2 regions of the Desulfosporosinus sp. BICA1-9 genome follow, and region 1 is predicted to be linked to the other one. Evidence: riboswitches for the same ligand, from Rfam matches in the RefSeq annotation. Region 1 holds a riboswitch; the other holds the start of a gene.

Region 1 (15,326 bases):
ATTACTATAATATGTCATTTTCCGATGAGCAAATGAGAGTTTGGCGTGATCTAAGTCAAGCTTCATTAGAGAATTCGATCGGCATTTATGTTGATAATCAAGTCGTCGGATTTAGTTTGCTATCTGTGGACGGAAGTGATGGATGGATCGCTGCGGCCTGTATTGACCCTGATTACCGATGCCAAGGGTTAAGCGAAGTTTTAATGAGAACTCAACTCGATCGTGCATCACGCCTTGATCTTAAACGGGTTTACCTTGAGGTATTGGAACAAAATCACGCACTCAAGGTTTATCAGTCCGTAGGCTTTGCTCCTGTGCGTCAACTTAATCTCTACAGCACACAAGTTAGAACTGACTATCATAATAGTGCTTCGAGAATAATTCCTCTAAGATCAGTTCACGTAGATTTATACTTTGAAAACCGTAGTCGTGCCTTTAAGCCAGCTTGGCAACGAAGGGAAGATTACCTTAGGCGTCATATTAATTATTTTGCAGTTCTGAATATGTCAGGAACCGCGGGCGCCATGTTTGCAGGGGAGAAAAAGGACATTCTGATTGACGTTTGGAGTGCCTCTGCTGCTGGCGCCGCTGAGCTGATTTCTGCTCTACTTCAACGGTCAAATGACCCGTTTTCCTTGATAAATCAGCCTAAGGATTGGATTTTTGCGTTTCTTTGTACGAAGAAAATATTGCCGAGTGCAATACAATTAGAAATGTGCATTCAGGTGACATAAATACTTGTTGCAGCGCATAAGATAGTTGAGTCCCTAAGTTTAGCGGAAATACGGGTCGTTTTTGTTAAACAATTGGCAAACAAAGTTTTTTAATAAAGTTTTTCATAGTTCTTGAAATTTTTGGGATTCAGGTATATAATATTAAGATAACCCAAAAAAATACGAAAGGAAATAATCTCTATGACAAAAGAACAATTAATGATTAATGCGATTTTGGAGTCCGTGGGACTTGAATCTATTAAGTCTGCACCAACCCAAAGGCAAGCCCATGAAGAAGGATAAGTAGTTACAGAAAGGGTGCGGTATTTTGACCCGGATTCTAATCCTAAAGTGTAACCAAGTTAACTTAAACCTATTCTTTAAGACCCAAATCTAAAAGCGAGTTTCTTAAAAATTTAAGGAACTCGCTTTTATACTTGGAATTAGGATGGTCGTTGAAATTAGGGTTTATAAGAATGGAGTCGAAGAATTATGTCATTAGTTGTTTTAGGAATTGCTTGTAGCCCGCGGCGAAATGGTAACACCACTCGCTTGATTCTAGAGGGGATGGAGATTGCGCGAGCTGAGGGTCATACAACGGAAACCATTTATCTCTCGGATTTAAAAATAACTCCCTGTCAAGGGTGTGGAGCTTGTTCAACTAATGGCATCTGTGTACTTAAGGATGATATGCCTGAGCTCCAAGCAAAAATCATTCGTTCTGACCGCTTAATTCTCGCTGCTCCAATCTTTTTTATGGGAGTAAACGCCCAAACAAAAATCATGATTGATCGAATGCAAACATTTTGGGCACTTAAATATTTGCACCACAAAACGTTTCTTCTCCCCTCAGGTCTTAAGCGATCGGGGCTGTTTATTTCTGCGGCCGGAACACGTAAACAAGATGTGTTCTTTTGTGCCGAACGCTCAATTAAAACATTCTTTCATATGTTAGATATTCACTACACTAAACCTTGTTTATTTAGTGGAATCGATAAAGCCGGCGAGATCGAGGACTATCCAAGCTACTTAGAAGAAGTGCGCAAGACTACTCAGGGTTTCCTAATATCCTAATATTGCGATAATTAGCTAGTCCATTCTGGAGGAAATTATGCTATAATAAATGTATATTGTATGATGGAAAGGAAATGTGTCTCATGCAAAAAACTTCTGAACCGTTAATCCACCCTAAGATTGCTATTGTAACAGATAGTACCAGTGATTTAGATCCAGAAATGATCAAGGAGTTTGGGATCGAGATACTTCCTTTGCATGTTGTTTACAAAGATCGAGAATACCTCGACGGAGTTAATATCAGTCCAGATCAAGTTTATGACAATATGGAGGTAGAAGTTCCCACAACTTCATTACCTTCACCTGCTGAAATTTCGAACTTATTTAATCGCTTAAGGGATGAGAAATTCACCCATGTTCTTTCCATACATATCTCCAGCGGCTTGAGTGGTACCTATGATACTGTCTGTCAAGTAGCTCAAGACTATAAGGATATGGTCATTGAAGTATTTGATTCCAAAGCGCTATCCATGGGGCTTGGTTTTCCTGTGTTGGAAGCAGCTCACAAACTCCGCGACAATAATAATTTCCAAAGTATTGTAAATGTAGCTGAGGCTGTTTCAAAACAGACTAAACTCTATTTTGTCCTTTCAACCTTAGAATATCTTAAACGTGGCGGCAGAATTGGCTATGTTTCGGGCACCATCGGGGAGCTACTAAATATTAAGCCCATTATATCCGTGAATGCAGAAGGGAAATATATTACCTCTGCAAAGGTCCGTGGCAGGGATCAGTCCCTTAAGAAGTTATATGATATCTTGGTAGAAAGCACTCAAGAGGGAAGCTACAACGTAGCCATCGTTCATGGGGGGGCAGAGCAGGAAGGACGTAAATTATTAGAAAACGCTCGTCAACTTCCCAACATTAAGCAATTGTTATTTAATCAGATTAGTCCAGTTATGGGCGTTCATACGGGCCCGGGGCTGGTCGGAATCATAATTTCTCCTGTACTTGAACCTTAGTCGTAAGACTGAGGTTTTTCTTAACTCTCAAATAGTTTCGTGACCTAGCATCTATCTAAAGGGAATTTCACATTTACTGTCGAATTCTTTCGAGATTATCTTAACAAATGCATTAAGCGGGTCTGTCGATAAGGGAGAGTTTATATGTTAGAAAAAGAGCGCTGGTACGCCGTGGTTAATCCTAAATCAGCCAATGGGAGTACTTTCAAACAGTGGCCAGTGTATTTAAAACGACTAGAAGAAGAGGGATATTTAATCCAATATGAGTACACTTCAGGGCCAAGGGATGCAACTAAAATAACGCAAAGAATCTTGCAGGAGGGATATACTCATATTATAGCTGTCGGGGGAGACGGTACCATGAATGAAGTGGTTAATGGTTTTTTCACGGACGGCCAAATGATTAATCCTGATGCAGAGTTAGCCCTTTTTTCGCATGGCACCGGAGGGGACTTAATACGCACACTTATGATTCCGAAGGGAATTGAGGGTTTTTTGGCAATCTTAAGTCAGAGACGCAAGCGCAAGGTCGATGTTGGAGAAGTGTTTTTCCAAAAAGATCATGGGCAGCAAGAGAGCCGCTATTTTATTAACGTTGCGGATGTCGGATTAGGTGGAGAGACAGTTGCTCGTGTAAACCAACAAAGTAAATTGCTGGGTGGGAAACTTTCATTTCTAATCGGATCAGTGATAAGTATCCTGCGTTACCGGAATAAAGTCATGCGTTGTGAAATCGACGGTAAATTAATTTCCGAAGGACGACAAAACAGCATTATGGTTGCAAATGGTCGGTTTATTGGTGGGGGCATGATGATCGCACCCCAGGCAGAATTAGATGATGGGCTGTTCGATGTGGTCTGTTTAGGGGATTTTTCAACTCTAACGCTCCTTCGGCACTTGCCTAAGATATATCGTGGAGCACATCTAAAAATCCCTGGTGTGGAGGTGTATCGCGGACAATCTGTTGTCATAACATCGACTGAAAAAGCACTGCTAGATATTGACGGAGAGCAACCCGGATATGCACCTATTACTTTTACCCTTCATCCCAAAACCCTTTGCCTATGGGGTTAATCGACAGTATTAAATTTTACAATTAGAACAGGTATGGGGTAGTTATGCAGAGCCTTGCTCTGCTTGACTACCCCAGCTTAGATTGTTGTTGTACCTATCTAGAGATCAGGTTTATTTCTAAGGTCAATAAAGGTCAAAAAATCTCTGACCATTATTGACCTTAGAATGATTATCGATTATAATTTAACTATCAAGGAAAAAATACCATTGAAGAAATAGAAAATTCAAATCAAAAAGCATAACAATACCTGGAAGTGAGCCTGCGTATGCAGAGTAAATGAGGTGAAACTATGGATTTTAAGGATTATTATGTAGGTCTTGGAGTATCTCCTGATGCCGATGAAAAAACAATTAAGAAAGCCTATCAGAAATTAGCTAAAAAATACCACCCGGATGTTAATCCGGGAGATAAAGTGGCTGAAGAAAAGTTTAAAGAGGCTACAGAAGCTTATCAAGCGATTAGCGATCCAGAGAAACGACGTAAATATGATGAACTCCGGCAGGATTATCAACACTGGCAGAAACGTGGAGGACGAGGAGATTACAACTGGGATCGTTGGCAGACAAATCCCGGCAGAGGGGGTAGCGGGAGTCAGGGTCACACCATGTCCCCAGAAGATTTTGCAGAAATGTTCGGTGGCGCTGGAAGAACGGGTGGCTTCGGTGGTTTTGGAGGGGAAGGATACTCTGATTTCTTCTCTACCCTGTTTGGAGGGGGCGGTGGGCAAGGCCGTGGCTTTAGCGGCGGCTCTACAGTAGGCCGTGGTCGTGCTGGTCAGGACACTGAAGTTGACGTCCAAGTGAGCCTCGAAGAGACGTTTAATGGAACGACACGTCTCATCCGTACAGGGGAAAAACAAATCGAAGCCAAAATTCCAAAAGGGGTTCGCACTGGTTCGAAGGTGCGACTCACTGGTCAAGGCGGCCCTGGGATTGCAGGTGGACCAGGTGGGAATCTCTATTTAAATATTACTGTAAGTCCTCATGTTCACTTTGTCCGTGAAGGAGATGATTTAAGGGCCAAGCAGCCTCTTGATTTCTATCAGGCGATCTTTGGCGGAGAAGTTAGTGTCCGAACGTTTGATGGAGAAGTTCTTCTCAAGATCCCTCCACGCTCTCAGAGCGGCAAGAAATTCCGCTTGAAAGGAAAAGGAATGCCCAATATTGAGCGTCCTGATCAACGGGGAGATCTCTTTATCGAACTTTCCATTATTCTTCCAGATGACTTGAGTGAGCAGGAACTATCCACCCTTCAAGAGTTAGCAAATAAACGAGGATGAGTTTCAACCTAAACTACAAACCTAATAAGGAGTGAGCAACTATGTCTTTTGATACCAATCGACTTACCCAGAAATCCCAGGAAGCAATCACAGAAGCCCAATCAATGGCGGAACGCAATGCCAATAGCCTAGTAGAGCCAGAACATCTAATACTCGCCCTTTTAGAGCAGGTAGAGGGTGTTACATCTCAAGTTTTGACAAAACTAGACATCGCGACGGGTGTACTGATCTCAACAATCCGTCAAGAGATTAATCGATTTCCGCGCATAAGCGGTGGAAACGTGCAAATAAATATTTCCCCACGCTTGCGCACAGTCTTGGTGGCTGCTCATGATGAGATGGCGACCTTTGGAGATGAATATGTCAGTACAGAACATTTACTTTTGGCCATCTTGACAAAGGCTGGAGGACCTGTCGAAAAAATTCTTAAGCAAGCAGGACTGAATCGAGAGAAATTACTGCAAGCTTTGCGAGAAATCAGAGGTACTCAACGCGTTACCAGCCCTAATCCTGAAGGCACTTATGCAGCGCTGGAACAATATGGGCTTAACCTAGTGAAGCAAGCTCGTCGCGGTCGTCTAGACCCAGTCATAGGCCGTGATGAGGAGATACGTCGGGTTATCCAAACTCTTTCCCGTCGTACTAAAAATAACCCCGTCTTAATCGGGGAACCTGGGGTTGGGAAAACTGCCATTGTAGAAGGGCTAGCTCAACGGATTGTACGAGGAGATGTTCCGGAAACTATCAAGGATAAACAAGTTATTTCTCTGGATATGGGAACCCTAATCGCAGGTGCAAAATACCGAGGGGAGTTCGAAGAACGCTTAAAAGCTGTCCTAAAGGAAATTCAAGATCGTGATGATGTGATCTTGTTTATTGATGAATTGCACACCGTCGTTGGAGCAGGGGCTGCCGAAGGGGCTATGGATGCCAGCAACATGTTAAAACCAATGTTAGCGCGTGGAGAGCTTAGCATGCTTGGGGCAACGACTCTCGCTGAATACCGCAAACACATTGAAAAAGATGCAGCACTTGAACGTCGCTTTCAACCGATCCTGGTCGACGCTCCCAGTGTTGAAGATACCATCTCTATTCTGCGTGGTCTTAAGGAACGCTATGAAACCCACCATGGAGTGCGAATCACGGATGGAGCCATCATTGCTGCAGCTATGCTCTCGGATCGTTATATCAGTGACCGATTTCTCCCCGACAAGGCGATTGACCTGATCGATGAAGCTGGAGCACGAATGCGCATGGAAATTACGAGCGATCCCTTTGAATTAGATCAAATTAAACGCAGAATGATGCAATTGGAAATTGAACGCGAGGCTCTTAAGAAAGAAAAAGATGACGCAAGTAAAGATCGTTTAGCAAAGATTGAAGAAGAGTTAGCAAATCTCAAAGAAGAACGTACCGCACTAGAAGGGCAGTTACAAGGTGAACGGGAAGTTCTGGCTCAAATTCAACAACTTAAAGAAGAGATTGACCGCTCGCGTACTCTTATGGAGCAAGCGCAACAGCAATTGGACTACAATAAGGCTGCCGAACTCCAGTATGGTATCATTCCGACTCTAGAAAAAGAACTTCAAGTGGCAGAGCTAAACCTTCAAGCCAAGAAGAATTCACTCTTAAAGCAAGAAGTAGTGGAGCAAGATATTGCTGAAATAGTGGCAACCTGGACTCATGTTCCTGTTGCCAAGCTTATGGAGAGTGAGATGGAAAAACTCGTCCATATGGAAGAACGTCTTCATCAAAGAGTGATCGGTCAAGAGGAGGCTGTTCGTGTAGTTTCTGATGCTGTCCGCCGTGCACGGGCAGGGATACAAGATCCTAATCGTCCTTTAGGCTCATTCCTTTTCTTGGGACCAACGGGAGTTGGAAAAACAGAACTGGCCAGAGCTTTAGCCGAGTACCTCTTTGATGATGAACAAGCGATTGTGCGGATTGACATGTCAGAGTATATGGAAAAACATACAGTCGCGCGTCTCATCGGAGCCCCTCCCGGATATGTCGGATATGAAGAGGGTGGACAACTCACAGAGGCTGTTCGTCGTAAACCTTATAGTGTCATCCTCTTTGACGAAATTGAAAAAGCACATGGTGATGTGACCAATATTCTCTTGCAGCTCTTAGATGATGGCCGCTTAACGGATGGTCAAGGGCGCATAGTAAACTTTAAAAATACGGTGGTCATCTTAACGAGTAATATCATCTTATCTATTGAAGAACTGATCAGCCGCAATGCAGCTCAAAATGAAGTTCGCTCTGCCATTAACGAACAACTTCGAAGGCACTTTCGTCCAGAATTCCTTAACCGGCTTGATGAAGCGATTGTCTTTCATCCTTTAGGGCGTGAGCATATCGGCCGGATCGTAGATATTCAACTTGAGTTGCTGAGTAAACGTTTAAGTGAACGCAGACTCTCGCTGGAATTAACTCCGATGGCTAGTGAGCAACTGGCTAATGAAGGGTATGACCCAGTTTATGGAGCAAGGCCGCTCAAAAGGGTCATTCAACAGCGTCTGCAAAATCCTTTAGCTCTTAAACTCCTGCAGGGTGAAATTAAGGACGGGCAACAAATTCAAGTGGATGTTGATGGGGCAGGATATTCGTTTTCCCAGAAGATGAACCACTAAGTCATTTTTGAGATTCCACTGATCTATAGATTTTCAAAATAGTTATGTTTCCCTGTCCAATGAGGAGGAGTTTGGGGAGAAAAATCTCGAAGAGGCCGAAACAGTGCATCATGCATCTGCTTCGGCCTCGTTTCAACCTCCTATATCAGCTTGAAGTATCCTGCTTACTGTATTCATACGGGTCAGTGTCTTTTGTATAGCACTCGCAGTTAGGGTAACGATTTAGAGGTTATTATCTATCGCTTGCTCAGATGTGAACAATTCTTTGGCCATTTCTAAATAACGAATGGCCTGATCTACTTGGCTTTTAAGTTCATTTTTCCGTTCCCATAATCCTTCTATTTGCTCCTCAAGCTGGACAATTTCAGCCCGCTTTTCCAGGAGCATAGTTTCTACTTCAATTTCCTTGGACTTTGAAAGCTGTGTGGCTTCACTGATTAATGTTTCTCTTTCACTTTGAGCAGCTTGTAAAACCTCGTTAGCCTGTTTATTGGCATCATCTTTTATTTGATTTGCGACCCTCTGGGCGCTGAGAAGGGCATCCCGCAGGTCTTTTTCAATTTGTTCATAGGACTTAAGACGGTTGCCCCATTCCGAGTTTTGTTCCCGTAAGCTGTTTATTTGTAAGCGCAATTCTTTGTTGGCGGCATTGGCTTCCGATAATTGACGGTCTGTTTCTGCCCATGCTTGATCGACAGCCTCCGAATCATACCCACGGAAAACTCGTTTGAATTCTAGTGTGTCCATAGTTTCCATACCCTCCTTTTTATACTTCACAACTTGCATACTTATAAATAAGTAAGGATCATTTTGTTATTTTCTTTCCAGTTTAACTTATCGGGATCTGTCTGTCTAGAATAATAATAATTTATATTTTTAGTGAATAATTTGCGATCTTTTTACACATCCTGAAACTGTTATGTAAATTAATGTTATAAAGGGAGGGATTTTAGGATGCAATTAAATGAGCTGGAAATGAAGAAGATTCTTGACCAAGGCATGTTAACCCGAAGTATTATCGAAAACGAAACTGTCATGAAAAAGTGTCAAATGTACAATGAGATGGCAAAAGATGCTGCAGTTAAAGGGTTTTTTAAAGAACAGGTCAAAGGTTTAGAGGATGTCATCGGATATTTTAAAAAAGAAATGGTGGGACTTCAATAGAAAGGGGAGCTTTGAAATGAGTCAATTTACGGATTTGGATATGCTTTATGATTATGAAAAGGACGCTGCTGCTGCTGCAATGGGCTATATGACACTAGCTACGCGTGCTCATAATGGTAATTTAAGAGATATGTACTTACGCTTAGCTAACGAAGCTACCAATGCCCATAGTAAGGTGAGCAAATTGATTAATCAAAGCGGTGGTATAGCCTGAGGTGACTATAATATTAAAGAACCGGGAACGAATGTTCTCGGTTCTTTAATATTATTCATCATGTTTCCCGACCATGGTTAAAGTGAATTAGACTAAAGATTAACCTGCCACTTGACGAGAACGGTAAAGTGCAGTTTTGTGGCGAATGCGTTGGATTGCATTGTCCAAAGATTTTGGATTAAGCCCCAGACGTTGAGTCACCTCACGTTGTTTGAACCCTTGTATGAAATAATGCTTAAAGACTAGACGTTCAAGATCTGAGAAGTTCTTATTTAGGCCTTGAATCATTGTAATAGCTTCGTCATTTGCGATCACCATTGATGCAGGATCCTCAGCGTTCGGTAATAGTTCTAAGAAACTTGTTTCCTCTGTTTCAGATAAGACATTGTTAAGGGAGTATGCTTCGTTTAAGTTAAGGTGTTTCTGGCGAGTATACTTGCGAAGGCTATCAATGAGTTTGCGTTTTATAACCATTCGTAAAAAATGCAGGAAAGGAATTTCTGAAGTTTGATCATAAGATAAAACGGCTCTGTATATTGCAATTCGGCCTTCTTGCATTAGGTCATCATATTCCGCTCTTGGTAAAAAATATTTATACGCAATGATACGCACTTCAGGTTCATAGTGCTCGATGATTTCGTTTAATGCTTCTTTATTGCCTGAGCGTGCTGCTTCAAGCATGGCCGTTTCTTTATCTTGGGCTCCAATGTTCGAAGTCATAACACTCATCTCCTATCAAAAATTATACTTGATCACCTCTATGAGTCTAATGGAGATGATCTCTTTTGACAAGAGTATTTCAGTGGACAATCCTCCAAAACCTGTAAATAAAGTTACTTGAGCTTTAAATTCTTACGCTTAAAAGGATTTAAGTAAGTTTGCTGTTTCAATAGCTGTCATAGCAGCGTCAAACCCTTTATTTCCAGCTTTAGTTCCTGCACGTTCAATCGCCTGTTCGATACTATCCGTAGCTATAACTCCAAAAATCACAGGAACGCCGGTCTGTAGGCCTACCTGGGCAATACCTTTACTGACTTCATTGCTGACAAGATCAAAATGAGGGGTAGCTCCTCGAATAACAGCACCTAAGCAAATTATGACATCATAACGTTTAGAATTGGCCATTTTTTGAGCTACAAGTGGAATTTCGAAGGCGCCTGGTACCCAGGTGAGTTCAATATCATCGTCCAGACAACCATGTCTGCGCAGGGCGTCCATGGCACCTCCGACTAATTTACTGGTGATAAACTCGTTAAAACGTGCAGCAATAATTCCGACTCTAAGTCCTTGGGCTAATAAATTTCCTTCATATGTTTTCATAGGAACTTCCCTTCTCTACAATATTTTTGCCTTATGAACGATCCTCAAATCTACTATTGAACACTTGTTAAATAATGCCCCATTTTTTGTTTCTTAGTGCAAAGATATTTTGAATTTTCGGGTTTGCACACAGTTTCGAGAGGGACGCGTTGTACAACATTTAAGCCATACCCTTCGAGACCTACAATTTTACGTGGGTTATTGGTCATTAAACGTACTTTGGATATTCCTAGGTCTGCTAAAATTTGTGCTCCTACACCATAATCACGCAAGTCTTCCTGAAAGCCTAAAGCTAGGTTGGCTTCAACCGTGTCTTTGCCTTGTTCTTGAAGTTTATAGGCCTTCAGTTTATTCAATAATCCAATTCCTCGGCCTTCTTGGCGCATATAGAGTAACACACCGCGACCTTCGCGTTCAATATCTTCCAAAGCTCGACTGAGTTGATCTCCACAGTCACAACGCCTAGAATGAAAAACATCTCCAGTAAGGCATTCTGAGTGAACTCTGACGAGCACAGGAGCACCATCATCAACAGTTCCTTTAACGATTGCTAAATGTTCTTTCTGATCAATAATACTAAGATAACCTACAGCGTTAAAGTCTCCGAATTCTGTCGGAAGATGGATGCTTTCCACCCTTTCAATTAGTTTTTCTGATTGGCGACGATAACTAATCAGGTCTTTCAAGGTGATTAGTTTTAGATTATGCTTAGCCACAAAAAGAAACAAATCCGGTACTCTAGCCATGGTTCCGTCTTCATTCATAATCTCGCAGATCAGGCCTGCAGGCTGAAGTCCAGCAAGTCGCGCTAAATCCACGGAACCTTCAGTGTGCCCTGCACGTATTAAAACTCCACCTTCTCTAGCTTTAAGTGGAAAGATGTGTCCTGGACGATGTAATTTGCTAGGTTCACTTTCGGGATCTGCTAAAATTTTAACGGTTGCAGCGCGTTCGAAGGCGGATATCCCAGTGGTACTTGTGACAGCATCGACACTGACGGTAAAGGCTGTTTCGTGTGGATCTGTATTGTTAGTGACCATCGGTTCAAGTTGTAAAGCCCGAATACGATCCCCAGTCATCGGAACACAAATTAGCCCTCTTCCATAAGTCGCCATGAAGTTGATCGCTTCTGGGGTTGCCATTTCGGCAGCCATAACAAGATCCCCTTCATTCTCTCGATCCTCGTCGTCCACCATGACAATCATTTTACCTTGTCGAATATCTTCCAAGGCTTCCTCAACAGTATTAAATGGCATGTCCTTCACTCCTTTAATAATTTTCTTCGATTTGTAGAGGTTACCTCAAATAAAACCATGTTCAGCTAAAAAGCCTAAGGAAAGATCTTTTTTCATTTTATCTGAGTCCTTGCTCATTCCCATAAATCGTGCAACATATTTGCCGATCAGATCTGTTTCAAGGTTTACACTTGCTCCAATGGTCTTTAGTCCCAATGTGGTCTGATCAAAGGTATGAGGAATAAGAGAAACTGTAAAATAATCGGATTCCACATCTATGACGGTCAGAGAAATGCCGTCAATAGCTACGGATCCCTTAGGCAACAGAAAAGGCAATAGAGTAGGAGGGGCGTTGATTTCATAGACTAGGGCAATGCCTACTGGGGATATACGACGTATTGTGCCAACGCCATCAACATGCCCACTGACCAAATGCCCACCTAATCGAGTTTGAAGTTGTAACGCTCGTTCTAAATTAACTTGGCTGCCACCTTTAAGCTCAGCCAGATTAGTTTTTGCCAAGGTTTCAGCCATCACATCCACTGTAAATTCGCGGTCGCTCTGCCGAATTACCGTTAAGCAAACTCCGTTGACCGAGATGCTATCTCCTATCTGAGTTCCCATTAGTACCTTTTTGGCTTCAAGTGTAAGCTGCCCCGATTCTGGTAAGAGGCGCAGGCCGCGGACAGTACCCAGTTCTTCCACAATTCCGGTAAACAAGACTATCCCTCCTTGATGCAGCTTGGCTAAAGTGATTTATAATAAGCTAATAGTCACTTTAGCGGAGATATCCAGTAACATGTAGATCGCCCGTTTCCATATCAACTTGCACGTTATCCAGTGTCAAGGCCTCTGCCATACGCTGGATATGTAAACCTGATAGGGGAGAGGGACCATGCCCGCCAACTAGTTTTGGCGCAATGAAAAATTCGACTTTGTCAATACAGGACTCATTAATCAGTGATCCTGCCAATCTGCCGCCCCCTTCTAATAAGACACTAGTCCAACCGCGACGGACAAGATCCATTAATAGTTCTTTGAGGGGGACATATCTCGAAGTGTCATATTGCCAGACCTCAACCAGTTCATGAGCATGTTGCAAAGAATCGACCTTGTTCTTTGAAGCTGCAAGGGTTGTGGCAATGATGCAAGGGCTTTGTTGGGAAGCGGAAAGAATCTGAGCAGTTTCGGGTAAGCGTAATTGTCCGTCGACAATGACCCGCACAGGGTCTTTGCCCCCTGGAAGTCGACAGGTGAGTTGGGGGTTATCTTGAAGAACTGTTTCACTTCCCACCAAAATGACATCATAGTGATCACGGAGTTGGTGAACATAATGGCGGGACTTTTCCGAACTAACCCAGCGTGAGTCCCCTGTCTCTGTAGCAATTTTGCCATCTAGGGTCATGGCAGATTTATATAAGACAAAGGGTAAACCAGTCGTAATTGCTTTAATAAAGACTTCATTAACTAGGGTGGCTTCTTGGTCCAGGAGACCTACGTCTACCTGAATTCCAGCCTTACGTAAACGATCGATACCGCGACCTGCTACGATTGGATTTGGATCTCTCATGGCAACTACAACACGTTTGATCTCGGCTTTGATCAGGGCGTCAGCACAAGGAGGTGTTCTGCCAAAATGGGAACATGGTTCTAAGGTTACATAAGCCGTAGCGCCACAAGCCTGATCTCCTGCGGCTGTAAGAGCATGAACTTCAGCGTGAGGGGACCCAGCCTTATGGTGATATCCCTCTCCTACGATTAGGTCATCTTTGACAATCACACATCCTACCAGAGGATTCGGACTGGTTCTACCGACAGCTTTAACCGCTAGCTCAAGTGCTCTTTTCATAAATTTTTGGTCGTGTAAATTTGAAGGACTCGATTTAAGCATAGGATTCCTTTCTTAAAACTAGATTTAGTGTATCCAAAAAAAGAAGAAGTAAAAAATAAAAAACACCTGTTCTTTCTCCAGGTGTTGATCATAAAGTCACAGCTCAAAAAAGCGCTCAAACGCTTAAATGTGCTGTTCCTCTTCTCATCCAGACTTTACTGTCGGCCCCGGAATTGACACCGGGTCTGCCTTACGGCTCGCGGGCTTTACCGCCGGTAGGGAATTTCACCCAACCCCAGAGGAATAATACGGATTATTAAATTTCCTATAGTTTACTCCAGGTTGTTGATTTTCGCAACCCTATATTTTCCCATGCAAGGCAAGGAATTCTTCTCGTAATAAACCCATCAGAATTGCGTCATGGTAGTTTCCTAGTACGTAACGAGCCTCACGTTGACGGCCTTCAATTACAAAGCCAACTTTTTCATAAGCCTTAATGGCCCGGATGTTCTGATCCCAAGTATCCAGAGAAATTCGGTGAAAATTCCACTGGCTAAAGAGGTAGCGCGCAAAGGTGATTACGGCATCTGTGCCATAGGCTTTGCCCCAATAGTTTTTATCCCCAATAACAACAAAGAGCGCAACCGAACGAGCAGGGATATTGATTTCTTTAAAGCCAATGGTTCCAATCAGTCGTTCGTTTTCATCTAAAATTATATAGCGATGGGTATCGGGCGACTCGTCAAGAAACTTTACGGCGAGTTGATCTTTGCTTTGTAGGGTATTCAAGGGCCAAGCCCCACTAGACCATAAATTTACCTCTTGATCATTATACCATTGATAGATTTCGTCAAGATCATCTTCTTCTATCGGGCGAATGGAGGTTTTGAGACCTTTTAGCATCAAGCAGAACTCCTTAGTCATCGTTAGTATGTTTCATGAGACTTATTTTAGCATTGATTTTAGGCAAAAATCAAACTGGAAGAAGACCCTAGTGAGCGAAAATTAGGGTCAACAGCTTACTGAATCATACCAGCGGATTAATAGAACCTGTTAAATCCCGCTAGCAAGCTCTGAAATAAAAAAGGGTCTGAATTTATTCACGTTCCTAAAAGTGAATAAATTCAGACCTTTTGGCTAAACTGGTCGGGGCGACGGGATTCGAACCCACGGCCTCTTGGTCCCGAACCAAGCACGCTACCAAACTGCGCCACGCCCCGAATCATTAGAACGAACTTCATATTACCAAACCGAGGTAATCCTGTCAACCTAAATTGGTTATTTGTACGAACTAAAAAAACGGGAAATAGCTATTGATTTGATTTGAAAAGATTTGGTGACTAAACCAACATAAAATGAATGACAATTCATTGCCAAACTTAAAAATATATTGTAGAATAACTTATAATTAATTTTTCAAAATATTGAGTTATGTTGTAGGAAATACTATAATATTGTCAGAATATTTGTTATCCAATGAGTTTTTAACATTAATTAAATTATGAATTATACTTTATTTAGCTCTAGATTGCTACATGTTTTATTTTCATATATACTTTATACAAGCTATCTTATAAATAAAACCCTTAATAGGTGCTTATCTAGAGGGAGAGAAGAAAATGGGGAAAATTGGGATTGTTATGGATTCTACTGGATATCTTTCAAAAGAAATTCTTGAGCAATTTAAGATTCGCGTCGTACCCCTTAATGTTAATATTGGTGATGAAACGTTTTCTGAAACAGAACTAACCAATCCGATTTATTTTGAAAAGCTAAGTCATATCTCCGGTTTGTCGACAACCTCACAACCTTCCGTTGGCACA
Region 2 (15,326 bases), on a different contig from region 1:
CCCAGTGGGTATCACACAAAACATAATTGCAGGAAAATGGAAGTTGGTAATAATATGGACATTGAAAGATGGAGTTAAGCGATTCAATGAATTACTGAGAGCTTTACCCGAAATACGGCAAGGTTATTTAACGCAACAACTGCGGGAGCTTGAACGAGACGGGCTAGTTCATCGGGAAGTTTATAGGGAGGTTCCTCCAAAAGTGGAATACTCCTTAACTGAAATGGGTAATAAATTTTTGAAAGTTATGGATAAGATGTTTGAATGGGGAACGGAGTATCTTGAATTTATGAAAAGTGATGGTTATATTTAATGGACTTTAACCTTTTCAACAGAATAAATTCCGTCAAGTTCATTAATGTCCTCAATAATTTTATCGGTATTTATTATATAAAAGGGAGTTCTCAATGTATATTCAAACGTTGTTTTGTTTTGTTCTTCTTGTAATAATTTCATAGAAATATTGCGAGCCATTATTTTGTGTGATTCTAAAATACGATTGATGTCCTGGATCGCACAAGTTCTATTGACAGTAACGACTCTTAAAATTTGCTTACCTCTGAAAAAATAGGTTTCAATGGAACGCTCTAATGTAATGAAAACTAGAACCGTAACAAGGAACGATGAATAGTAAAATCCTGCTCCTGCGGCCAATCCAATCGCTGAAACAACCCAAAGAGAAGCGGCCGTTGTTAATCCTTTTACGGATACTCCATCTCTTAAAATGGTTCCTGCTCCTAAAAAACCGATACCTGAAACGACTTGAGCGGCTAAGCGAGCAGGGTCTCCCGTTGAGGAAAAATCAGAAAATCCATACATCGATAAAACCATAATTAAAGCGGAACCTAAGGATACTAGAATATAAGTTCTAAAGCCTGCTGGACTATCATGTCGTTCTCGTTGAAAGCCAACTATGCCTCCAAAAACACAGGCTAAAAATAATCTTAAAGCAATCTCGTAATCAGTAATATACACTATTTTCACATCTTTCTCTGTCTTCTTGCCATCTTTTTTAATACCCTTTTTTAGCCCAAATTCGTTTCTCAATTTTGGGGAATATAGGTACTCCATTCCATCTTTCACCCAATCTTATAAAATAATGCATTATAATTAAGAAGTCAGTCTAAAATCTCTAACACGATGAACTCATTGAACTCGATGGGTCGTGATGATGACAATCAGCCCATCTGTTGTTACAATATAGATAAACTTTAAGGGATCTTCAATTCCCCCTTCCCAGCAGTACCCTGACTGTGAAGAAGAAATGATGGGTTACACGAAAGGAAGAAAGCCCGAAGTGGTCGGACTTTCTTCCTTAAATTAGTTTCTATTCATAATTAAACGAATAAGGTAGAAGGCGAGTGGTATCCTTTTCATGTCTATTCTTAAAAAATTTATCAAGTATTATAAACCCTACAAATTCCTTTTTTATGCTGATATGGTTTGTGCAGTAGTTGTTTCCATCGTGGATCTGGCCTTTCCTCAAATCCTGAATTATCTTGCTAAAAATTTATTTACCCAAGATAAAGCGATCATAATGCATGCTATAGGATTTGTGGGCTTAGCCTTGCTGTCTATGTACGTGATTAAGTATTTCTGCCAGTATTTCATCATCTCCTGGGGACACATTATGGGCGCGAGAATGGAAGCAGATATGAGGAAAGATCTGTTCAACCATTTTCAGAGGTTATCCTTTTCATATTATGATAGAAACAATACTGGGGAAATGATGTCTAAATTAGTCGTAGACTTATTTGATATATCCGAGCTTGCTCATCACGGGCCGGAAAATGTCTTCATCTCCGCTCTGAAGATCATCGGCTCCTTTAGTATCTTAATGATGATCAATGTCCAAATGACCTTGATTTTGTTAATGGTCACGATGATCATGGTGGTCTTCACCATTTATAAAAATATTAAAATGGCACCCATCTTTGCCGATAATAGGGTAAAAATTGCTGCCGTAAATTCCAGCGTTCAAGATAGTCTGTCTGGAATCAGAGTTGTGAAGTCATTTGCCAATGAACGCGTGGAACGAGAAAAGTTCCATAAAAGTAACCATGAATTTTTATTCTCTAAGGTCAAGAGTTACAGATTAATGGGCAATTTTCACGCCTGGAATTCCTTTTTCGAAGGACTGCTTTATGTTGTGATTATTGTTTCCGGAGGTGTGTTTATAGCCCAGGGCTCACTGAAAATTTCTGATTTGGCTATTTATGTTCTTTACGTTAACCTCTTCATCCACCCGATTGATGTGCTGATTAACTATACAGAATCGTTTCAAAAAGGCTTCGCTGGGTTCAAGCGATTTATTGAGGTTATGGAGACTCAGCCAGATATTTTAGACAAAGCAGGGGCCCAACCCCTTAAAGACGTTAAAGGAGAGATTGAATACAAGAATGTCTCCTTCCGCTATAACGATGATTCCAATGTTTTGGACAATGTAAGCTTAAGGATCTGTGCAGGAAAAAACATTGCCCTCGTCGGACCATCCGGTGGAGGAAAAACAACCTTATGTTCTTTGTTGCCGAGATTTTATGAGGTAGCTGCGGGTTCGATAACTATCGATGGAAAGGATATTAAGGATGTTACGTTAGAGTCTTTGCGAAACACGATCGGCATTGTTCAGCAGGATGTCTACATGTTTGACGGCTCAATCAAAGCTAATATTGCTTATGGTAAATCTGGAGCTACTGATGCCGAAATTATGGAGGCCGCCCAAAAGGCCAATATTCATGAGTATATCTTGACCCTTGACGAAGGGTATGACACCTATGTCGGGGAACGGGGGGTCAGGCTCTCCGGCGGTCAAAAACAACGACTCTCGATAGCCAGAGTGTTTTTAAAGAACCCTCCAATTTTAATCTTGGACGAGGCTACTTCGTCCCTTGATAATGACAGTGAAAAATACATCCAAAACTCCCTAGAAAAGCTCTCTAAAAACAGAACCACTATCGTGATTGCCCACAGGCTGAGTACGATCAAAAATTCAGACGAAATCGTCGTGGTCACCGATGAAGGCATCCAAGAAAAAGGCAATCACAAACAGCTGCTCGAACAGGACGGAATCTATGCTCATTACTACAATATGCAATTCGAAGGCTTAGAATAGATTGATTATCTACGATTCTCCATGACGTTGATAAACAATGTTCTGGGTAATCATTCATCATACCCTTAGAAAACACTCTTTTTTTGCTTGAAAGTCGCGAAACCCGTGAGAATTCAGGAAAGAGTTACAAAAAGATTACTCAGCTTAAAAATAAGCTGAGTAATCTTAGCTCTATGATGTATCTTGTCATGCCTTTATCCGCGCCCTTAATCTAACTTACCCTCGGTTCTCTCGCTTTGCGATAGCTAATTAAATCATCAACTGTAAGTACGGGCATCTCGTTTTTTTCGGCAAAGGCTACAATTTCTGGCAAACGCGCCATAGTACCATCGGGATTTGTAAGTTCACACAATATGCCATAAGGTTGTAGTCCAGCAAGTCGCATTAAGTCGACATTCGCTTCTGTATGCCCGGGACGCTCCAGCACACCCAAAGGCTTGGCCCTTAACGGGAAAACATGTCCTGGGCGGCGGAGATTATCTGGACGTGCATGATCAGCAATCGCGGCTTTCACGGTTGTGACGCGGTCGGCAGCTGAAACGCCTGTAGTAACACCGCTTGCAGCTTCGATCGATACCGTAAAAGGAGTTTGAAAACTACTCGTGTTGTTTTCCACCATCATAGGTAACCCTAAAGCTTGCACCTTTTCCTCTGGAAGGCACAAGCAGACAATGCCACTACCTTCTCGAATTAGCATGGCCATTTGATCATTCGTCAAGGACTCAGCAGCAAAGAAAATATCTCCTTCGTTTTCCCTTTGTTCATCATCCATAACCAAGACTCCTTGACCGCGACGCAACGCGTCAAGGGCCCTTTCCACTCTCTCAACTGAGTTTCCGAAACAGGTTAATAAAGTCTGACTCAAAGTAATACGCCTCCTACATTATAGTCGACTTACTCGAATCAGGGCATTAAGACAGACAGCAAGCAAAAACCAAATAAACTTCACCTCAAATTTACTGAAGTGAATTAGATTATGCAGACTACCTTATCCTCTTTCATCCGGACTATACCGTCGGCACTGGCCTTGCACCAGTTCTGCTGACCTCTTCAAAAAAGAAGAGCGCTCGCGGGCTCCCTAGAATAACTAGGATACCGCCGGTGGGGACTCTAACCCCGCCCTGAGAATAAGTCACTTACCTATTAGTATACTCTTGAGCTAACGTTTGTCTACATTTATTAATCTTTAAGCTATACTTTTTTACACCGATGTCCAAAATGATGCTGAAGGCAGGCAGACCTTCCAAACACTTGGTAAAAACATGGCTCAGCTCTTAAATCTCTATCTCCTTAATATGAGATTAAAGTCCTTAGACAATCTCGTCCAAAGTTTTCTTAATTTCCAAAAGAAAGCCTTCGGTGTTAACCTCTTTCTTATCGGCGAGTTCGGATATATGTGCTAAATCCTTCGGCATGACTCCGTTTTCAATAGTTTTAAGAGAGGCTTTTTCTAATTTATTAGCAAAAGCCACGAGCTCTTGGATTCCATCCATTTCTCCACGTTTTCTTAAGGCTCCGGTCCAAGCAAAGAGGGTTGCCATAGAATTTGTCGAGGTTTCTTCCCCTTGAAGATGTTTATAATAATGCCGTGTGACGGTGCCGTGTGCAGCCTCAAATTCGTAGCAACCATTGGGAGAAACCAACACGGAGGTCATCATAGCTAGGCTACCAAAGGCAGTTGCCACCATGTCAGACATCACATCACCGTCATAGTTTTTACAAGCCCAGATCATTCCACCTTCGGAGCGCATAACGCGAGCCACTGCGTCATCAATTAATGTGTAAAAGTACTCAATCTGAGCCGCTTCAAATTTTCCTCTGTACTCTTTTTCATAAATGTCTTGGAAAATATCCTTGAAAGTATGGTCATATATTTTTGAGATTGTATCCTTGGTGGAAAACCATAAATCTTGTTTCAGATCTAGTGCGTAGTTGAAGCAAGAGCTGGCGAAGCTTTGAATCGATCCATCGAGATTATGCATCCCCATGATAACGCCCTTATCTTGAAAATCGTGGATGGTTTGGTGTGATTGGGACCCGTTTTTGCTGGTGAAAACAAGTTCAGCAGTTCCAGGACCTTTAACTTGATACTCAACATTCTTATAAATATCTCCGTACGCATGACGGGCAATGGTAATCGGCTTTTGCCATGGGATTACTAAAGGTTTTATACCTTTAACTATAATAGGAGTGCGAAATACTGTCCCATCGAGAAGGGCGCGGATGGTTCCATTCGGACTTTTCCACATTTGCTTTAAGTTATATTCTTTAACCCTCTGGGCATTTGGAGTAATCGTAGCGCATTTTACAGCGACACCATATTTTTTCGTGGCCATGGCAGCTTCCATTGTAATTTTGTCTTCCGTCTCATCCCTTTTTGCTAATCCCAGATCGTAATATTCGGTTTTTAAATCAATATAAGGTTTCAATAATATATCTTTAATTGACTGCCAAATGATCCTAGTCATTTCGTCTCCGTCCATTTCAACTAATGGAACGTTCATTTGGATTTTTCTCATCATTAGTTCCTCCTCGGAATTATACCTTCTTCGATTTAATTATGAATGGTAAGTACACTAATATATTAACTCTGCTGTTTCGTCCAATTTAAGGTTCCACCCGCTAAAAGAATGCTTCTTTGTCGTTCTGACAGCTTAAGAGATACTGGGTAATCCTTACCGTTATCCATGTTCTCTACGTTTAAGGTTTCTGCGTCACTCTCTACGGCTTGCTTGAGATTATTGATTTTCAGACGTTCTCCTTGGGAAATCTCGTCATAATCTTGGGGGTTTTTAAAGACAAAAGGGACAATTCCGAAGTTCACTAGATTATCATGATGAATTCGAGCAATCGACTTGGCTAAGACCGCTTTAACTTTAAGGTACATAGGGGCTAGGGCGGCGTGTTCTCGGCTGGAACCCTGTCCATAATTGTCCCCACCGAGGATTAATCCGCCGTCTTTCTCTTGGGCACGCTTGGGGAATTCTGGGTCAATGGGTTCAAAAACATGCTCTGCCATAGCCGGAATATTGGAACGTAAGGGGAGTATTTTTGCCCCTGCAGGCATGATATGATCTGTCGTAATATTGTCACCGACTTTAATCAGTACCTCACCTTCGAGGGAATTTGGTAGTTCGGCTTGTGTTGGAAGGGCTTGGATATTGGGTCCGCGTCGAACTTCGCCTTGCTCATCCTCCGATTTAGGCACGATGATCATACTATCATCGACAGCAAATTCTTTAGGCTGTTTGACGAAAAAAGTTTCTCCTAGACTGCGTGGATCGACAAGTTTTCCTGCAATGGCGCTTGCTGCTGCAGTTTCTGGGCTAACCAAATAGACTTCAGCGTCTTTTGTACCTGAACGCCCCTTAAAGTTGCGGTTCACAGTTCTTAAAGAAATACCTTTAGATTGCGGCGACTGTCCCATTCCAATGCACGGACCACAGGCACATTCTAAGACACGGGCACCTGCTTCGATTATGTCGGTAAGGCTCCCTTCCTGGGCTAGCATTTTAAACACTTGTCTCGATCCACAGGCGAGGACAAGGTTAACGTCTGGATGAACCTTCTTGCCTTTAAGTATTTGGGCAACTTTAGTAAGATCTATATACGATGAATTTGTACAACTGCCAATCATTACTTGATCAACTTTCATCCCCGCTATTTCCTCGACAGGCATTATATTATCCGGACTGTGCGGGCAGGCAACCATGGGTTGCAATTCATTGAGTTTTATTTCCATAACTTCGTCATATTCAGCATCAAGGTCGGCCGCTAAAGGACGCCATACCTCGGCTCTTGCTTGGGCTTGAAAAAACGCCTTGGTTATTTCATCACTGGGGAAAATTGAAGATGTCGCACCGGTTTCTGCCCCCATGTTGGTAATAGTTGCTCTTTCCGGGACGCTCAAATATTGTAGTCCTTCCCCGGAGTACTCTAGGATAGACTTTATCCCTCCTTTCACAGAAAGGCGCTTCAGAACTTCTAAGACGATATCTTTAGCGGTGACCCAAGGAGCAGGTGCCCCTATTAACTGCACGTTAATGATCCGGGGCATTGTGAGATTAAACGGACCACCACCCATAGCTACGGCGATATCAAGTCCCCCGGCTCCAATCGCCAATGACCCTAACCCACCACTCGTAGGAGTATGGCTATCTGCTCCTAAGAGTATTTTACCAGGGACTGAAAAACGTTCTAATTGCAACTGGTGACAGATCCCGTTACCAGGTTTTGAGAAATAGACCCCGATATTTGAGGCCATATCTTGCAAAAATCGGTGATCATCAGGGCTTTCAAATCCCGTTTGTAACGTATTGTGGTCCACATACACGACACTGCACTCAGTCTTAACCCGAGGGATTCCAATGGCCTCGAATTGTAGAAAAGCCATGGTTCCCGTTGCATCTTGTACGAGAGTCTGATCAATTTTTAAGCCAATTTCTTCTCCGGCTGTCATGACTCCATCCACTAGGTGATCTTTAATGATTTTCGCAGCTAAACTCAGTCCCATATGCTTTCCTCCCATATTTTAGGTTTTTTGTTCTTAACTTTTTAGTACCATGGTTGTCTTTTGCAAGGAAGCTGGAGTGCCTTCTCGTTGATCCTGCCTTGTTTGCTCGTCTAAAATGAGTGAATCTCTAAAGATCTGTCTAAATTTCTTGACAGAACGTGTTAAGAGTTTACGACCAAAGTGATACACGAAGCTAATGTCTATCGTATAAGCAGCCAAGACGTGAATCCAAATGATCAGATTCAAGGTAGTTGTGCTTAGACTATCTGCCCAAATCCAACGCACCATTCCTGATACTCCTAAGACAAGCATTGTGCCTAATACAACGAGGTACCAGGTTTTTTGCCCGCTGTTATACTCTCCTTGAAATGGCCGTTTTCCTTTACTAAATAAGGCTTTGATTGTCTCTTTCCACCAAGTAAAGTCATGCGTACCAAGGGAAAGAATTCCTTTCATAGTTCGCTTAAAGTGGTACTTGTCAAAGAAATAAAAAAGAACCGGAGCGAGGAGCCACATGATTGCCCCAATTTTGTGGGCGGTACTATCGAGATTGATTAAGAAGTCTGATGAATCCCCTCGAAAGTGGTTAAGAAAGATTCCCGTTCCAGCAGTGAGAAGATAAACAACAGCTATCCAAGCATGAACGAGTTTTTCTGTAATTCGATGCTTCGCAGCCAATAATTTTAAGGGACGATCTACTTGCGGGCAAACTTTGATACAGGAGTAACATCTTAAACAACTTTCTTCTACTATTATTTCAAGATGAAGAGATGTCCGGTGAACTTGCAAGTCGATTTTATCCTCCTCTCTCAGTACAACGGGGCAGGCATCCACGCAGTTTCCGCAGGCTAAGCAAGCCTTTTGACCCACAATTAGTTCTGAGTTTTCTAATAAATTATTGGGAGACACCCCACCTGATAGAAGCCGGAACATCGCTACAGGTGATGAAGGAGTATCCAATATTTTGGTGATCATCTCCCGATTTTGAGGTAAAGGATTTAATCTAGGCATGTTTTCACCCCTCTTAGTTATAACGTCGCTGCTTCACTTCGTCCCGAATGTAGTCGGGGAGTAGTAAAGGTGACTGCATATTATTAGCGATCCCAACAAAATCGAGTTGATGATGGTATTCCCTTACATGTTGAAGGGTTAAGGTCCCGACTTTGGCCGTTTGGAGATAATCCACTGCGTTCTTGCCACTTCGGCGGCCAAAGACAAAAATATCTAATAAGGAATTTCCTCCTAGACGATTACGCCCTTGGACTCCCCCCGAACATTCTCCAGCTGCGTATAGTCCTGGCACACTGGTTCTGCCTTGTGGATCGATTTCGACGCCACCGTTTTGGTAGTGTTGGGTTGGGAAAACTAAAATGGGCTCCTTTCGAACATCGATCCCGTATTGATGGAAACGATGGATGATTCCGGCAAACATGCGATCGAGTTTTCCTACATCTCCGCGAATATTGATCAAAGGAGTGTCCAGCCATACTCCTTCTCCTTTAGCAGGGGGCTTTACGCCATTTCCACGATCTAGAACTTCCCTTAAGATGGCAGAAGAGACAGTATCTCTTGTTTCTAACTCATTGATAAAACGATCACCATTTTTATTGACCAAATGTGCTCCGTTTCCGCGGCAGGCCTCGGTGATTAATTGACCGAGCATTTGATCTGGCCACATTGCTCCAGTCGGGTGAAATTGAATGGTATCCATGTGGAGAAGATTTGCTCCAGCACGGTAAGCCATGACCAGTCCGTCGGCGGTTGCACCATAGTGATTAGTCGTCGGGAAGCCATTGGGGTGGAGACGTCCGATCCCTCCTGTAGCAAGAATGACAGCCTTAGCACGGACGATGATATAGGTCTCTGTCTCTAAGTTAAACAACACTGCCCCGGCACACTGCCCTTTTTCATCAAGAAGGATCTCAACCGCAGGGCTAAACTCAAGTATTGGTATTTCTTTGTTGTATAATTCATCTCTCACAACACGTAGGAATTCCATACCACTTAAATCTTTACAAGAATGAACTCGTTTACGCTGATGTCCTCCAGCGAAAGATACGACGAGGTCCCCATTGGCATGTGTATCGAACATACAACCCAAATCTTTCAGCCATTCAACTGTAAAGGGGGCGTCATGAACTAAAACTTCAACCAGATCACGTTTGTTTTGGAAACGTCCACCACCGATGGTATCCATAAAGTGTCGTTCCAGTGTGTCATTGGCCTGTGTTGCAGCGGCTATCCCACCTTCAGCCATGATGGTATTGGAATCTCCAAGACGCAACTTGGTAACGAGCAGTACTTTGGCATTATTCTCATGGGCTACAAGTGCTGCACTAATTCCTCCTCCGCCGCCGCCAATCACGAGCACATCAACATCAAAATCGATTTGAGTTAAGTCAACTCGATCTGGATCAATACGGCTTTTAGCCTCTAATAAGTCAACTAAATTATTGGTTAACTTTTCCCCTTGATTTGCTCCAACGCGCACTTCTTTGATGCTATCTACCCTATAATCTGGATGGCAGGCCTTCAACAGTTGTTCTCTTTCAGCAAAGCTAAGACGGGGAATTTCCTGAGTTAAACGCAACGTACGAGTACGTTCTAATTTCTTGATGGATTCTTGTATACTTGCTGGATAGCCTGACATAATTACCCCTCCTAGATTTTTTCAAAGTCTCGTTCATCGTACATTTTTCGTAACTTTGCCTCATCTAATTTCGCAAAATCACTCAATGAGGTATCAAATTTTCCTTCCCTGATTTCTTGGTTGCGGTTTAGTAATTGTTGGGGTTTTGGGCGAACGACCTTCGAATAATACCTGCGCACAAAAAGCGCGATGTTGTGGGGGACTAACTCTCCTGTACATCTTGAGGCACATAACCCACACATGATGCAATCAAAAGACAATTCAGCGGCCTTTTCCCAATCCCCTCTAAGGGCCGCAGCCACATAATCAATCGGGCGAAGATTGTTAGGACAGGCTTTGGCGCAAGCACCGCATCCTACACATTTTGTAATTTCCGGAAAAATGTCCAACAGAGCTTGAACAGGATTTTCCACTTTTTCCAGGTCATAAATCTTTTTGGGATTTGGAAAGAACGGAATTTGCATGAGATGCATAGTAGGAGTAATCGTTGTTTGACAGGCCAAACCGACCATTAATTTATGTTGACCGGGTAAACGATAGACCGTGGAACAGGCCCCGCAAAATCCACCCCGGCAACCACACCCCCGGACATATTTATAACCAACCCATTCCATAGCCGTCATAATGGTAAGTCCTTCAGGAACTTGATAGTGTTTTCCCATAACGTAAATAGGCACCAACTGTTCATCCATTGTTTCTGCCTCCTATTTAAATAGCTCAATGATATGGCCAGTAAATTTCCCTAGGAATATAGATATACCCTTCCATAATTCGGCGAGCCGTTCGGTTGACAGCTGCCTTTTCTAACTCTGGTGAACCATCCTCCGTTTTTCTGAATGTGATCTCGAAATCCAACGTTCCTGAGGGATGACCCAGTCGAACGGTACTTCTTTGACTTGCTTCTGTACTGAGAATTTGGCTTACTACAGTTCCTTCCAGTTTGGCTGCGGTCGCAGTACAGATACCCCCGGTGACGGCGAACGCTTTATGCATCTTTTGCATGGACATCGTACGAGCGACAAGATCTATGGATTCCTTGCCAACGTGTCGACCATCACTGGTCTTGTAATCCGTTGGAGGGGAGAAGAATACGATCTTCGGAACCGCAGGGCTTTTATCTGTAGCTTCTTGCTTCGGTGCTAAACCTAACATTTCTGCTGCAATACTGCGAATTTCTTCAATTCTTTGGAGCAAACTAGGATTTGAGTTCACTGCATCAGGTAGTTCTGTTCCCGTCAGTCCAAGATCTGAAGCTTTAAAAAAGACCGCTGGATTCGCTGCATCGACTAAGGAGACGGTGAGCTGAGTTCCGTCTGCTAATGTGATTTCATCCTTGAGATTCCCAGTGGGTAGAAGTTTTCCAGTCACTGCTCCGCCCGAGTCCAGGAAGTTCAAGATGATTTTAGCACCTGTGCCTGGAACTCCATTTATGGCATATTCTCCTTTATTGAGGGCTTTTCCATCACGTACCGGGACTTCAGCCACTATGATCTTTTTGGTATTGGTATTATAAATACGAACATAGGTTATAGGTTCAACCGCTTTGACCAGTCCTTCGTCCACGGCAAAAGGTCCAACCCCAGAAGAAATGTTGCCGCAATTCCCAACATAGTCAATCAAAGGCTTTGTGATACTTACTTGGCCAAAGGTGTAATCAACGTCGGCATCCTCCCGCTCCGAAGGACCAATGATGGCAACCTTACTCGTAAGAGAATCTGCACCACCTAAGCCGTTGATTTGACGAGCATCAGGACTACCATAAATCGATAAAATGACTTGGTCTCTTATGTGTGGCTCCTTAGGTAAGTCATTTTCCAAGAGATAGACACCCCTGCTGGTTCCTCCACGGTAAATGACTCCGCGAACCTTCTCACTTTCCCACAACTTAGAATCCCTCCTCTTAAACTGAATTATCTGAAAATAAGATAAAGCAGCCACTGTATTCGTCAATACAACTGGCTGCTTTATCTACTGGCACTCATCCAGTCTTCCCAGATGGGTGTAGATAAACAGTTGTGCTCAGGACTATCTGCTCTAGACAGAGGGGATGATAGTCCTTTAATAAATATTTTAATGAAACTAGATTAAGGTATTATAGTTAAACAAAATTTTATTGGTCCATTTTATTGGGTAGGTAGAGAGATATTTCAGGGAACATAACCAATACAAAGAGTACTGCAATCATAACCAGGAGAAATGGTATAACCCCTCGTACTGCCTCTTCTAGTTTAGATTTACCAACTGCCGAGACGACAAACAAGTTCAGCCCGACTGGGGGGGTAATCATGGCAAGCTCCATGTTGACAACCATAACGACCGCAAAATGGATCATGCTAATACCCAGGTGATTAATAATAGGGATAAGAACTGGTAAGGTAATCAGAACAATAGAGACTGCTTCCAAGAAGGTACCCATTACAAAGAACATTGTCTGCACTACGATCCAGAATACCACGATTCCTAAACTGTTTTCCGCTACCCACTGGGCAATTTTCATCGGAATTTGCTCACTGGTCAAGTACATGGCAAAGGTCATGGCTGCCGGAATAATGAGAAAGATCATTGAGCTGATTCCGATTGCCTCTCTCATAATCGAACGGAACTTTTTCAACGACATTTCCCTATAGATGAAAATTGTAACAAAGAAAGCATAAAAGATCGAGATGATCGCGGCTTCTGTAGGAGTAGCTATTCCACCATAGATACTTCCTAAGATGATCCCTGGGAGTAGAAAGCCAGGAATTGCTTTTTTGGAAGCAGTCCAGCGTTCACTCCAGCTGGCTTTTTCCTCGGTGGGAAAGCCTTTAACTCTGGCGAAGATAATCGCCGTTACCATAAGGCTTCCTCCTAAAAATATTCCAGGCAATACACCAGCCATAAAGAGTTTCCCGATGGATTCCCCTGTCGTAACGCCGATAAGTACAAAGGTGATGCTGGGGGGAATGAGGATCCCCAGGGTCCCTGAGGCTGCTACGAGTCCCATCGCATATTTCTTATCGAAGCCGGAGTTAATCATTGCGGGAATGAGAATCCCACCGACTGCTGCAGCCGTAGCAGGGCTTGATCCTGAGATCGCAGCAAAAATCATACAGGCTAGCACGGTAACAATAGATAGCCCTCCTCGCACATGACCCACCCAAGTGCGCAAGGCATCGATCAAGTATTTGGAAATTCCACCATACGACATCACTGAACCCGCAAGCACGAACCCGGGGATAGCCATGAGGGGGGAATTCTCCAGGGAGGAAAACATCTTATGCGCGATCATATACATTGTGAAATCCGTAGTCGTTCCAAGGATTAAGACGCTCGAAATTGCTAGGGCAAGCGCGACGGGTACTTCTAGTAGAAATAAACCAATGAAGATGCTAAAGAGAGCTACTGTAGTCATGAATGCCCGCTCCCCCCCGTCTCAATTTCTTCAAGCCTGTTTTTGATCCATTCCGACTCCTTATCTTTTAGGAGAGAGCGAAGCTCTACAATATAGCGTAGTCCGAGCATTAACGCAGCAACCGGTACGAAAAAGTAAGCAATCCACAAGGGGAGCTGGATATTGATTGACACTTGGTGGGAAACAAGGTACTTTATTTCCAACAATAATCCTAAGTAGGCTAAGAAAAGACAAAAGAGAAAACTTAAGGTTCGAGAGAAAATACTTACCCATCGTTGAACCCTAACAGGAAACTTGTCATAAAGTATAGTCACTCTGATGTGGCGACGGTCACGTTGCGCAATACTCCAGCCAAGGATAGCTCCCCAAACCAAAACGTACGTTGAAACCTCATCAACCCAGAAAACGGGAGATTTGAAGATATAACGCATAATTACGCCGTAGAAAATGAGTGTTACACCCGTTAAGAAAAACGTTCCTGAAAAAATATCCTCGAATAACTCATACTTGGCCGGAAGACCTTTCATTCTATACCTCCTCAGCGACAACTCTTGCCCAAGGTAAACCGTGAAACTTCTTAAACTTTACACTTTATTCGCTTTCTTAGCTGCCTCAAACATATCTTTTCCCATAATCGGTTCGAATTTATCCCAAATGGGTTTTACGGCTTGCATGTATAGTTCTCTGTCTTGAGGGGTAGTCTCATAAACATTAATCGTCTTCTTAAGCTTTTCCAGTCCTGCTTTATCTTGTTTCTCGGAAAGTTCACGTTCATAATCCGAGGCTTCTTTTATGGCTTGACTTACAAGTTGTTGTAAATCGGCGGGAAGCCCCTCATAGAACGATTTGTTCATGAGTACAATATAGGAGAGACTGTTAAGGTTGACCACGGTCAGATTCTTGAGAACTTCGGCATATTTCTCATTTTCTATGTTATCAAACGTAGCTATGGTTCCGTCGACTACCTTTTGCTGTAAAGCGGTGTAGGTCTCACCGAAAGGAATAACCGACGATCCAGCCTTAAGCGCTAGGCATGTATCGACTAGCACGCCGCCACTCGGGATACGGAATTTCAAGCCTTCAAAGTCTACCGGCACTTTCAGTTCTTTTTTACTGTTCATAAACTGACGCATACCGTTTGGCCAAGATGTTAGGCCTAAGATTCCTTTAGATTCTAAACCCTTCAATAAACTCTTACCCGTTTCTCCATCCCAAAAACGAGATTCAGCAGCGTTATCATTAAAGAGAAACGGAACATCTCCGATTTGGAACCGCTTATCGAAACTGACCAGTTTACCAGCTGAAGGGGCAATAAATTGAACGTTATTGGCTTGTAGAGCCTCCATTTCATCTTTATCGCCAAATAACTGGCTAGATGGGTAAACTTTTATTTCTAACCGTCCTTGAGAACGTTCATTCACTAGCTGAGCAAATTTTATAACGGCCTGTCCTTTAGGGGTCTGTTCAGCCACTACGTGAGTGAATTTAGCTGAAATTTTCTCTACAGCCTTTTCCTGTTCACCACTTTTTGCCGGTGTCGTTCCACAACCTGAAAGGGATAATCCGAGTGTTAGAACGAGTAATGAATACAATACCTTTTTAATACCTTTTCTCATCTTTCATCCTCCTTTTATCTAAATAATACGTTACCTGTAGAAAT

The links. Region 1 has a riboswitch for FMN ahead of ribD (bifunctional diaminohydroxyphosphoribosylaminopyrimidine deaminase/5-amino-6-(5-phosphoribosylamino)uracil reductase RibD). Riboswitches for the same ligand answer to the same signal wherever they lie in the genome.
Region 2: linked by a shared signal. The riboswitch ahead of ribB (3,4-dihydroxy-2-butanone-4-phosphate synthase) and the one ahead of ribD (bifunctional diaminohydroxyphosphoribosylaminopyrimidine deaminase/5-amino-6-(5-phosphoribosylamino)uracil reductase RibD) in region 1 are both predicted to bind FMN.

The regions. Positions count from the first base shown of each region.
Region 1 covers NZ_JUEE01000256.1:25,283-40,608, reverse strand. Annotated here, with positions in the region: gene JL57_RS31845 (GNAT family N-acetyltransferase) at 1-734, shown strand, start outside; gene JL57_RS31840 (flavodoxin family protein) at 1,206-1,787, shown strand; gene JL57_RS31835 (DegV family protein) at 1,871-2,749, shown strand; gene JL57_RS31830 (diacylglycerol kinase family protein) at 2,894-3,823, shown strand; gene JL57_RS31825 (DnaJ C-terminal domain-containing protein) at 4,114-5,103, shown strand; gene clpB (ATP-dependent chaperone ClpB) at 5,145-7,739, shown strand; gene JL57_RS31815 (DivIVA domain-containing protein) at 7,962-8,486, opposite strand; gene JL57_RS31810 (hypothetical protein) at 8,694-8,903, shown strand; gene JL57_RS31805 (spore coat protein) at 8,920-9,117, shown strand; gene JL57_RS31800 (sigma-70 family RNA polymerase sigma factor) at 9,217-9,837, opposite strand; gene ribE (6,7-dimethyl-8-ribityllumazine synthase) at 9,976-10,437, opposite strand; gene JL57_RS31790 (bifunctional 3,4-dihydroxy-2-butanone-4-phosphate synthase/GTP cyclohydrolase II) at 10,491-11,693, opposite strand; gene JL57_RS31785 (riboflavin synthase) at 11,739-12,392, opposite strand; gene ribD (bifunctional diaminohydroxyphosphoribosylaminopyrimidine deaminase/5-amino-6-(5-phosphoribosylamino)uracil reductase RibD) at 12,451-13,563, opposite strand; FMN riboswitch at 13,696-13,810, opposite strand; gene JL57_RS31775 (GNAT family N-acetyltransferase) at 13,864-14,406, opposite strand; tRNA gene JL57_RS31770 (tRNA-Pro) at 14,647-14,723, opposite strand; gene JL57_RS31765 (DegV family protein) at 15,123-15,326, shown strand, end outside.
Region 2 covers NZ_JUEE01000233.1:18,721-34,046, forward strand. Annotated here, with positions in the region: gene JL57_RS28760 (helix-turn-helix domain-containing protein) at 1-313, shown strand, start outside; gene JL57_RS28765 (MgtC/SapB family protein) at 310-1,071, opposite strand; gene JL57_RS28770 (ABC transporter ATP-binding protein) at 1,376-3,112, shown strand; gene ribB (3,4-dihydroxy-2-butanone-4-phosphate synthase) at 3,324-3,977, opposite strand; FMN riboswitch at 4,099-4,245, opposite strand; gene JL57_RS28780 (NADP-dependent isocitrate dehydrogenase) at 4,423-5,631, opposite strand; gene JL57_RS28785 (aconitate hydratase) at 5,697-7,625, opposite strand; gene JL57_RS28790 (cytochrome b/b6 domain-containing protein) at 7,659-8,636, opposite strand; gene JL57_RS28795 (FAD-binding protein) at 8,650-10,275, opposite strand; gene JL57_RS28800 (4Fe-4S dicluster domain-containing protein) at 10,287-10,967, opposite strand; gene JL57_RS28805 (2-methylaconitate cis-trans isomerase PrpF family protein) at 10,993-12,159, opposite strand; gene JL57_RS28810 (TRAP transporter large permease) at 12,386-13,666, opposite strand; gene JL57_RS28815 (TRAP transporter small permease) at 13,663-14,193, opposite strand; gene JL57_RS28820 (DctP family TRAP transporter solute-binding subunit) at 14,251-15,282, opposite strand.